DNA from 3 places in the Aquaspirillum soli genome. Region 3 is predicted to be linked to each of the others. Evidence: predicted binding sites of a transcription regulator. Region 3 holds the regulator's gene; each other region holds the start of a gene.
The links. The regulator HrcA, encoded in region 3, represses chaperone genes, less so after heat shock. The targets are predictions, from matches to a motif close to ATTAGCACTCGNNNNNNNCGAGTGCTAAT.
Positions count from the first base shown of each region.

Region 1 (3,282 bases), on a different contig from region 3:
GATCAACCCGAGGTGTTTGGTGGTCGCGATTTACAAGGCGGCGGCAGTTGGTTAGCCCTACACCGTAACGGCCGTTTTGCGGCGGTTACCAATGTACGGATGGGACTGAAGCCCCCACCGCAAGCATTATCACGCGGCAGTTTGGTCACCGACTACGTGTGTGGCGAGCTGTCCAGCTTGGCGTTTGCCCACCACCTCACCCAACAAAGCCGCAGCTATGCGCCGTTTAATCTGTTATTTGGGCGAGTGGATGATTTGTATTGCTATCACAGCCCACGTCATACCCTCACTCGACTGACTCACGGTGTGTTTGGTTTATCCAATGCCCAACTCAATACCTCGTGGCCGAAGGTGGAACGACTCAAACATCGGCTAGAAAGCATCAAGCGCCTACCCGCAGAGGAAGAGATGTTTAGCTGGTTGCAAGATGCAGAGCATCCACCGTTAGACACCCTACCCAATACCGGTGTCGGTACCACACTGGAACGCCTGCTCTCACCGATTTTTATCCAAAGCGATGACTATGGCACCACCGCCTCGACTATTTTGATGGTGCGCTCACGCGGTGATGTTCTCATCAGTGAACAAGGCTACCATGCCGGCCGCCCAACTCAACGCAATCGTTTTACCTTCAAATTGGACTTTACATCGTGATGTGTTTTCGTCGCAGTCTCACCGTCTTATTACTCGCCAGCCTAGGCCAAGCAGCATGGGCCGATAATCGCGATCGTTTTAACCAAAACTACCATTGGGAACCGCCTAAAGTGTGGCAAGAAGCCGCCACCACCCTCCCCGCCAACCCCAACGGCAACACCTCATGGCTGGTGATTTCTGGGGGGCCGGTTTACCAAAATCAAATTGCCCTCGATGCCGACAGTCTCAGCATCGGCACTGATGCCGTGATTCGTTACACCCTACGCATCACCAGCAGTGAAGGCGTCGCCAATATCAGCCACCAAGGGCTGCGGTGTGATAGCCGTGAATTCAAATTGTTTGCCATTGCTGCTAGCCAAAATCATGAATGGCAAGACGCTAAAACCGCACAATGGCGACGCATTCAACCCGGCCATGTGCCACAAGCTTTACTTGCCCGCGACTATTTATGTGAAGACGGCCGACCCTTGGATAACACCGCCTTGATGCTGGCCCGATTGAAAAAAGGCTAAAAATTTCTTGCGGAGGGCTCTTGAAAACCCCTTGGGGCGTTCCTATTATTGGCACTCGCAAGGGCAGAGTGCTAACAACACCTCGCCCAGAGGGAAATCCCTCGCAATTTAATAACCGATTTTGTTGTAACTCCCTAAGTGAATCAGGAGAACTCCATGGCAATTCGTCCCTTACATGACCGCGTTGTGATCAAACGTCTCGAAGCCGAAGAAAAAACCGCTTCTGGTATCGTTTTGCCCGGCAATGCCGCCGAAAAACCGGACATGGGTGAAGTAATCGCCGTTGGTAATGGCAAGATCTTGGAGAACGGCGAGCGTCGTCCTCTGGAATTGAAAGTCGGCAACAAAGTGATCTTCGGCAAATACTCCGGCCAAACCGTCAAAGTGGACGGCGAAGAGCTGTTGGTGATGCGTGAAGAAGACGTGATGGGCATTGTGGAATAAGCCACACACACTTTTGTTTAGTTAGACGATTCGAATACGACTGGAGTAACACACTATGGCAGCAAAAGAAGTCAAATTTGGTGATTCCGCCCGCGCCAAGATGGTTAATGGCGTTAACATTCTGGCCGATGCAGTGAAAGTCACCTTGGGCCCGAAAGGTCGCAACGTGGTGTTAGAGCGCAGCTATGGCGCCCCCACCATCACCAAAGACGGTGTGTCTGTTGCTAAAGAAATCGAACTGAAAGACAAGTTCGAAAACATGGGTGCCCAAATGGTGAAAGAAGTGGCATCCAAAACCAACGATATCGCTGGTGACGGTACCACCACAGCCACCGTGTTGGCACAAGCCGTGGTACAAGAAGGCATGAAATACGTTGCCGCCGGCATGAACCCAATGGATCTGAAACGTGGTATCGACAAAGCAGTCATCGCCATCGTTGAAGAACTGAAAAAAATCGCTAAGCCTTGCGCCACCACCAAAGAAATCGCCCAAGTGGGTTCGATTTCTGCAAACAGCGACACCGTGATTGGTGAAAAAATCGCTGCTGCGATGGAAAAAGTGGGCAAAGAAGGCGTGATCACTGTTGAAGATGGTTCCGGTTTGGAAGACGAACTGGACGTGGTCGAAGGGATGCAATTCGACCGTGGCTACCTGTCGCCCTACTTCATCAACCAACCAGAAAAACAAATCGCACAATTGGACAACCCATTTGTGTTGTTGTTTGACAAAAAAATCTCCAACATCCGCGACCTGCTGCCAACCTTGGAACAAGTGGCAAAATCTGGCCGCCCACTGTTGATCATTGCAGAAGATGTGGATGGTGAAGCACTGGCAACATTGGTGGTGAACAACATCCGTGGCATCCTGAAAACCGTGGCCGTGAAAGCCCCTGGTTTTGGCGATCGCCGCAAAGCCATGTTGGAAGATATCGCTATCCTGACCGGCGGTACTGTGATTGCTGAAGAAGTCGGTTTGACTTTGGAAAAAGTGACACTGGATCTGTTGGGCCAAGCCAAACGTGTCGAAGTGGGCAAAGAAAACACCACGATCATCGACGGCGCAGGTCAAGAAGCCAACATCCAAGCGCGTGTGGCACAAATTCGCGCTCAAATCGAAGAAGCGACCAGCGACTACGACCGTGAAAAACTGCAAGAGCGCGTGGCGAAATTGGCCGGCGGTGTGGCAGTGATCAAAGTCGGTGCTGCTACCGAAGTCGAAATGAAAGAGAAAAAAGCCCGCGTGGAAGATGCATTGCACGCCACTCGTGCAGCCGTGGAAGAAGGCATTGTCCCCGGCGGTGGTGTTGCGCTGTTGCGTGCCCGTAAGAACATGGGCGAGCTGAAAGGCTTGAACGCAGAACAAGACGCTGGTATCCAAATCGTGTTGAAAGCGATTGAAGCTCCATTGCGTCAAATCGTGAAGAACGCTGGCGATGAGCCTTCTGTGGTGGTGAACAAAGTGTATGAAGGCGAAGGTAACTTCGGCTACAACGCAGCCACCGGCGAATACGGCGATCTGGTTGAAATGGGTGTGTTAGACCCAGCTAAAGTGACCCGCTCCGCGCTGCAACACGCTGCTTCGGTTGCTGGTTTGATGTTGACTACCGATTGCATGATTGCTGAAATCCCAGAAGACAAGCCTGCAGCACCTGATATGGGTGGCATGGGCGGT
Region 1 covers NZ_BAAGTM010000025.1:14,175-17,456, forward strand. Annotated here, with positions in the region: gene ACYVJG_RS12635 (NRDE family protein) at 1-654, shown strand, start outside; gene ACYVJG_RS12640 (CNP1-like family protein) at 654-1,166, shown strand; gene groES (co-chaperone GroES) at 1,323-1,610, shown strand; gene groL (chaperonin GroEL) at 1,666-3,282, shown strand, end outside.
Region 1: the regulator HrcA is predicted to act here: its motif matches at 1,214-1,242, upstream of groES (co-chaperone GroES).

Region 2 (3,282 bases), on a different contig from region 3:
AAAGTGTATCCTGGCGGGATTGAAGCTCTTAACCAATTGACCTTTCAAATCGACAAGGGTGAGATGGTGTTTCTTGCCGGCCATTCAGGGGCCGGCAAATCCACCTTGTTGAAATTGATTGCTGGCATTGAACGTGCCAACCGTGGGACAGTGACAGTGAATGGGCAAAATCTTTCTAAGATGCACCCCACCGAACTGGCCTATCTACGGCAACACATTGGTTTGATTTTTCAAGATCATAAAATTCTGTTCGACCGCACTGTGCATGAAAATGTGCTGTTGCCATTAGAAATTATTGGTTTTGATCGCCGAGAAGCCGCCAAGCGTGTTCGTGCCGCGCTAGACAAGGTGGGCTTGCTTAATAAAGAGAAAATGAATCCGGTGCGCTTATCCGGTGGTGAACAACAGCGCCTTTGTATTGCCCGCGCCGTCGTCCATCGACCCGCCATTTTGTTAGCCGACGAACCCACCGGCAATCTCGACCGCGCTTATGCACAGGATATTATGGAGTTGTTTAAATCCTTCCATCAGGTTGGCGTCACGATTGTGATCTCAGCCCACGATGAAATATTGATGCGCGAATATGGCCAACGCACTATTCGGCTTTCTCAAGGCAAACTAGGCTAGGGTGTGTATGCAACGCTTTTTTTATTTACACCTGCGGGCAGCAAGCCAAGCACTCCGCACACTACTCCAGCAACCCTTAAGCAGTTTATTAGGACTGGCGATGTTGGGATTGGCCGTGGCACTGCCGGTTTGTCTGTATCTCTTGGTCAGCAGCGCCCAACAATGGAGCCAAGGGTTGACCGTTAAGCCCGAAATTACCGTCTTTATGGAGCTGAATGCCGAACGGACTGATGTTGTCGTGGTGGATGAACATTTGCGCCAGCATAAGTTAATCGCCGACTATGAATTTATCAGCCGTGAACAGGCGCTGAAAGTCTTACTAGAAAAACAAAATCTACAAGACATCGGCCAAGCCCTCGGCGGTAATCCCCTACCAGATGCTTTTATCATCCGCCCAAAAGAACTGACGCCAGAACAGATGGAACAGTTGGCGGTGGAACTCAGTCACTTACCGCTGGTCGAAAATACCCAATTTGATGCCGGTTGGGCGCGCAAATTGGCACAAATTTTGGCTGTGCTACAACATTTCACCTTGGTGTTAGGTGCAAGCTTGGCAGTGACCTTACTGTTGGTCACCCATAATATGATTCGTATGCAGATCTTGGCACACCGTGATGCGATTGAAGTATCAAAATTGATCGGTGCTCCCAATCCCTTTATCCGGCGGCCTTTTCTCTATTTGGCAGTGTGGCAAGGGGGGATTGCTGCGGCATTAGGATGGGGATTGGCTCAAGCCTTTATCGCGACACTCAATCCTTTGATTGCTGATTTTGCCGCGCTCTATCATAGCCAAGCGGAACTACACAGCCTAAATTTGGAAGAAAGCGCCTTGTTGGTTGTCAGTATCATTGGCCTCTCTTGTTTAACTGCAGCATGGACATGCACGCGCTTATTGCGCAAACTGGAACCACGCTGATGCCAACCGTATTTAAGACAAGGTTAATATAGTGGTTAAACAATGGTCACATTCGATCGCTGCTTTAAGTCAGTTTTGATAGAGAAACACTATAGTTGCGATAAAAAAATACTTGACTAAAAAACTAGTCTATTTCTAGCACTCTCCATAGACGAGTGCTAGAATAAAAACAAAGAAGACATCTTCCGGAAAGGAAAGCGAAAGATGAGCAAAGCATTCGCATTACCAATTCCATCCAGCAACGGCAGTCTGGAGAGCTATATCGCAGCGGTGAACAGCATCCCGATGCTGACCCCAGAACGTGAACTTGAATTGGCAACCCGTCATCAAGAACATCAGGACATTGACGCTGCCCGCGAACTGGTGATGTCACACCTGCGAGTCGTGGTGTCGATTGCACGCGGCTATTCTGGTTATGGCTTACAACAGGCAGACTTGATTCAAGAAGGCAACATTGGCTTGATGAAGGCGGTCAAACGCTTTGAACCCACCCGTGGTGTGCGGCTATTTTCTTTTGCAGTGCACTGGATTAAAGCGGAAATTCACGAATTTATCTTGCGTAACTGGCGCTTAGTGCGTATCGCCACCACCAAACCACAGCGTAAGTTGTTTTTTAACCTGCGCTCGATGAAACGTGGCTTTAGCGCACTCAGCGATAGCGAAGCACAAGATATTGCTTTGGCTTTAGGCGTGAAACCCGAAGAAGTACGCGAGATGGAAACCCGCATGAGCGGGCAAGACATCGGTTTGGTCGCAGACAACGACGATGATGATGCGTTTTCGCCTATCGATTGGCTTGCCGACCACGACAACGAACCCACCCATCAAATTGAACGCAAAGCCTTCGACCGCTTACAAAAAGAAGGGATTCACGAAGCGTTAGAAAGCCTCGACGCACGGAGTCGCCGCATTATTGAAGCACGTTGGTTAGCTGACGATGGTGGCTTAACCCTGCATGATTTGGCTGCTGAGTTCAATGTGTCGGCAGAACGTATCCGTCAAATTGAAGCGAAAGCCCTACAAAAAATGCGTAGCGCGATGCTACAAAATCACAACGAAATCGTCATCGCTTAATACTTGTTTTCGCACACTGACAACAGGCCCCTCGTGGGCCTGTTTTTTATGGAAGTCGCCCGATGTCGCCCTCTCAGGATTTATTAGCACGCAGCCGCGCAGCAGTTTGGCACCCTTGCACCCAAATGCAACGTCACGAAACCCTACCGATTGTCCCTATTATTCGTGGGGAAGGCAGTTGGTTATATGGTGAACAAGGCGCTCGTTATTTAGACGCCGTCAGTTCATGGTGGGTTAATTTATTTGGTCATAATGAGCCACGCATCAAAGCCGCCATCAGCCGCCAGATGGATCAACTGGAACATGTGATGCTGGCAGGGTTTACCCATCGGCCGGTGGTTGAACTGTCAGAACGTCTTGGTGCGTTATCTGGGCTGGGCCATGCTTTTTATGGATCGGATGGCGCTTCGGCAACAGAAATTGCCTTGAAAATGAGCTTTCATTATTGGCGCAATCAAGGACAACCAGAGAAAACGCGTTTTGTGCATCTCGAAAACAGCTATCACGGTGAAACCGTTGGTGCACTGGCAGTGACGGATATTCCCTTATTTCGTCAAACCTACGCCCCGCTGTTACTTGAAGGTCTATCGGTACCGTGTCCGGATAACCGACACGCCAGCACAGACATCAATGCAGAGCAACTCGCCGAACACGCCGCACAGGCA
Region 2 covers NZ_BAAGTM010000001.1:37,255-40,536, reverse strand. Annotated here, with positions in the region: gene ftsE (cell division ATP-binding protein FtsE) at 1-627, shown strand, start outside; gene ACYVJG_RS00205 (cell division protein FtsX) at 635-1,543, shown strand; gene rpoH (RNA polymerase sigma factor RpoH) at 1,748-2,617, shown strand; gene bioA (adenosylmethionine--8-amino-7-oxononanoate transaminase) at 2,680-3,282, shown strand, end outside.
Region 2: the regulator HrcA is predicted to act here: its motif matches at 1,678-1,706, upstream of rpoH (RNA polymerase sigma factor RpoH).

Region 3 (3,282 bases):
TGTCCAGGTTTTGCAGATGAATTCATAGAATCTCCGCAAGGAAACCCCTGACTTGAGTCAGGGGAGGAATTGCGGGTGCGCAAAGCGCACCCTGTGGTATAAACTGTGACGCATGGTCGATGTCGTCACAAAACGTAATTACTTCTATCAAACGGCCTACCATGTGATCTGGTGCCCGAAGTATCGGCGCGATGTACTGATTGGCGCGGTGGCGGAGGAAACAGGGAGCGATGATGCGCACGGCGTCGATTCGGCTGGCATTGAGCGCGGCACAGGCTAGAGCGCTTGCCGCGCTGCGAACGGCCTACGCGGACGCCTGCAACCGTCTCGTTCCCATCGTGCGCGAGCACCGTCTCTACAACCGCGTCGGTCTGCACCAGCGCACCTATACCATGCTGCGCGAAGCGACACCGCTGGGCAGTCAGATGTGCTGCAACGCCATTTTCTCGGTCTGCAAGGCGTATAAGGCACAAAAAGAACTCGGGCGCATCAGGAAGGACGCACCCATCCCCGACATCCGCTTCAACCGCGCCAGTGTCCACTTCGACAAACGCACCTACACCCTCAAAGGCAAGACCGTCTCGCTCTATACCCTCGATGGGCGTATCACCGTGCCGTTGCGTCTCGGCGAACACCAGCGCCGCATCCTCGACTCCGGCCAGCCGAAGGAGGCGGAGCTGGTCTTGCGCAACGGGCAATGGTTTTTCAACCTCGTCGTCGAGCAGGGCGACGTTGAACCCGTGGCATCCGGCCCTGTGCTGGGCGTGGATGTCGGAGAAAACAATCTCGCTGCCCATAGCTTGGGCAAGGTCTTCGGCGGCGAGCGACTGCGCGATAAGCGCGACCGTTACCTTGCCCTGCGCCGTCGCCTTCAGTCCAACGGCAGCCAGAGCGCGAGACAAAAGCTCCGGCAAGGAGGCGCGGCGTGTGAAGCACATCAACCACGAAACGAGCAAGGCCATTGTTCAGGCGGCGATCCAAACTGGTGTCGCCAAGATTACGATGGAAGACCTGACGCACATTCGCTCTCGCATCAAGGCGGGCAAACGCATGCGTAGCCGCCTGCACCGCTGGGCGTGGCGGCAGTTGCAAACCTTCGTCGAATACAAGGCCAAGGCAGCAGGCATCGCGGTCGAATACGTCAACTCGGCCTACACCAGCCAGACCTGCTCGTGTTGTGGAGGATTGGGGAAGCGCTCGAAACACCGTTTCGAGTGCCCTCACTGTGGTCTGCGGGCGCACAGCGACTTGAATGCAAGTCGGAACCTTGCCCGCATTGGCGAGACTGCCGTCTCGCCAAGGGCGGCTGTAAATACGCCTGATGTTGGAAATGGGATCAACCATGCTCTCGTTTCACAATAAAGCCTTCGACTTCAGTCGAGGGTTATTTACAGGGGTTAAACCCTTTAGCATCTTCAATCGCCTGGCAAAATTGTAGGCCATCAAAAAGGTCTGCAATGGCCTTTTAACTGCTCATGTGTCTGGTAGTAGTAGCGTTTCACCGTGGCGTCTTTGATGGTTTGGTCAATCAGGGTTTGATAAAGCCCCTGAGACTAGACGGGCGGTGATTTCGACGATAGGAATCACTCGCTCATAGGCCATGCGTGTTGGGCCAATCACACCCAAGGTACCGACCACTTGACTGTTAATGCGGTACGGGGCGGTGATGACTGAGCACTCCCCCAGCGGCATGACCCCCGACTCGTCACCAATAAACAGCCGCACACCTTGTGCTTGCCGACTGTTTTCCAATAGATGAAGCAATTCTGTTTTACGCTCAAAAATATCGAATAAGCCACGCAAATTTGACAGGTTAGACGATAAATCATCAACGCCCAATAGACGCTTTTCCCCTGCAATTACCACAGCTTGGCTGTCGTCTTGCAATGCTTGTTGCCCTGCGCGAATGGCAGCGTTCATCAAATTGGCAATATCGTCTTGTAGGCTGCCTAGCTCGGCCTGTAAATCGGCTACAACACGATCTAACGCTTGTCCGGCATAGTGATGATTAAGATAGTTAGCAGCTTCGATTAATTCACTTGAGGTGTAGTCTTTTGCAGTCAGTAAGAGATGATTTTGTACATCACCATCGAGGGTGACCAAAATCAGCAAAATTCGTTTTTCCGAAAGGCGCAAAAACTCGACTTGCCGAAAGGCCATATCTGGTCGTTTTGGCATCATCACCACACCAGCAAAACAGGTTAAATCTGATAACAACTGTGACGCAGCAGCGGCCAAGCGTTGAGGGCTATCAGGATGCAGGCCATTGTGCATTTGTTGTAAGGCAGCCTCTTCGGGTGGGGTGATGGTGATGAGCTGATCGACGAAAACGCGATAACCCCTTGCCGTCGGCACTCTGCCCGCTGAGGTATGTGGGCTAGCCAACAATCCCATTTCTTCGAGATCGGACATAATGTTGCGAATCGAAGCGGCAGATAAATCCAGATTCGAGACACGCGATAGCGTGCGTGATCCCACCGGCTGGCCGTCGGCGATATAGCGCTCTATCAGGGTTTTGAGTAAGAGCTGGGCGCGTTCATTTAACATGGCAACACAATTCAATCAGCAAGCAAGACAAAAGAAAACACAGTCGAAGAAACTTCTTGGACAAAATCATGCCATTTTAAGCAACGACAAGACCTGTCGCGGACTTATGAGATAATCTTCGCTCTCACGTCATTTGTTTGGCGTGATCCGCGGTTCATTTTTTTCCGGAGGCATTATGGCTATCGATCAGGGCGATAAAAGCAAAGCATTGTCTGCTGCATTAGCACAAATTGAAAAACAATTCGGCAAGGGCTCGATCATGAAGATGAGCGATAACCAAGTTGCCGAAAACTTGCAAGTGATTTCAACGGGTTCATTGGGGCTGGATTTGGCATTGGGCGTTGGTGGGTTGCCGCGTGGCCGAGTCGTTGAAATTTATGGCCCTGAATCGTCAGGGAAAACAACCCTATGTTTACAGGTGGTGGCAGAAGCACAAAAGCTGGGCGGTACTTGCGCCTATATTGATGCTGAAAATGCGCTCGACCCTGTCTATGCACAAAAATTAGGGGTGCATGTCGATGACCTATTGATTTCACAACCTGATACGGGTGAACAAGCATTAGAAATTTGCGACATGCTGGTGCGCTCCGGTGGGATTGACGTCATCGTGGTTGACTCGGTGGCGGCTTTGGTTCCGAAGGCCGAAATTGAAGGCGAAATGGGCGATAGCCATGTGGGTCTGCAAGCTCGGTTAATGAGTCAAGCCTTGCGTAAACTCACCGGCAATATCAAGCG
Region 3 covers NZ_BAAGTM010000003.1:165,192-168,473, forward strand. Annotated here, with positions in the region: gene ACYVJG_RS04655 (transposase) at 113-280, shown strand; gene ACYVJG_RS04660 (RNA-guided endonuclease TnpB family protein) at 769-1,362, shown strand; partial or broken gene ACYVJG_RS04665 (IS481 family transposase) at 1,393-1,529, opposite strand; gene hrcA (heat-inducible transcriptional repressor HrcA) at 1,525-2,547, opposite strand; gene recA (recombinase RecA) at 2,723-3,282, shown strand, end outside.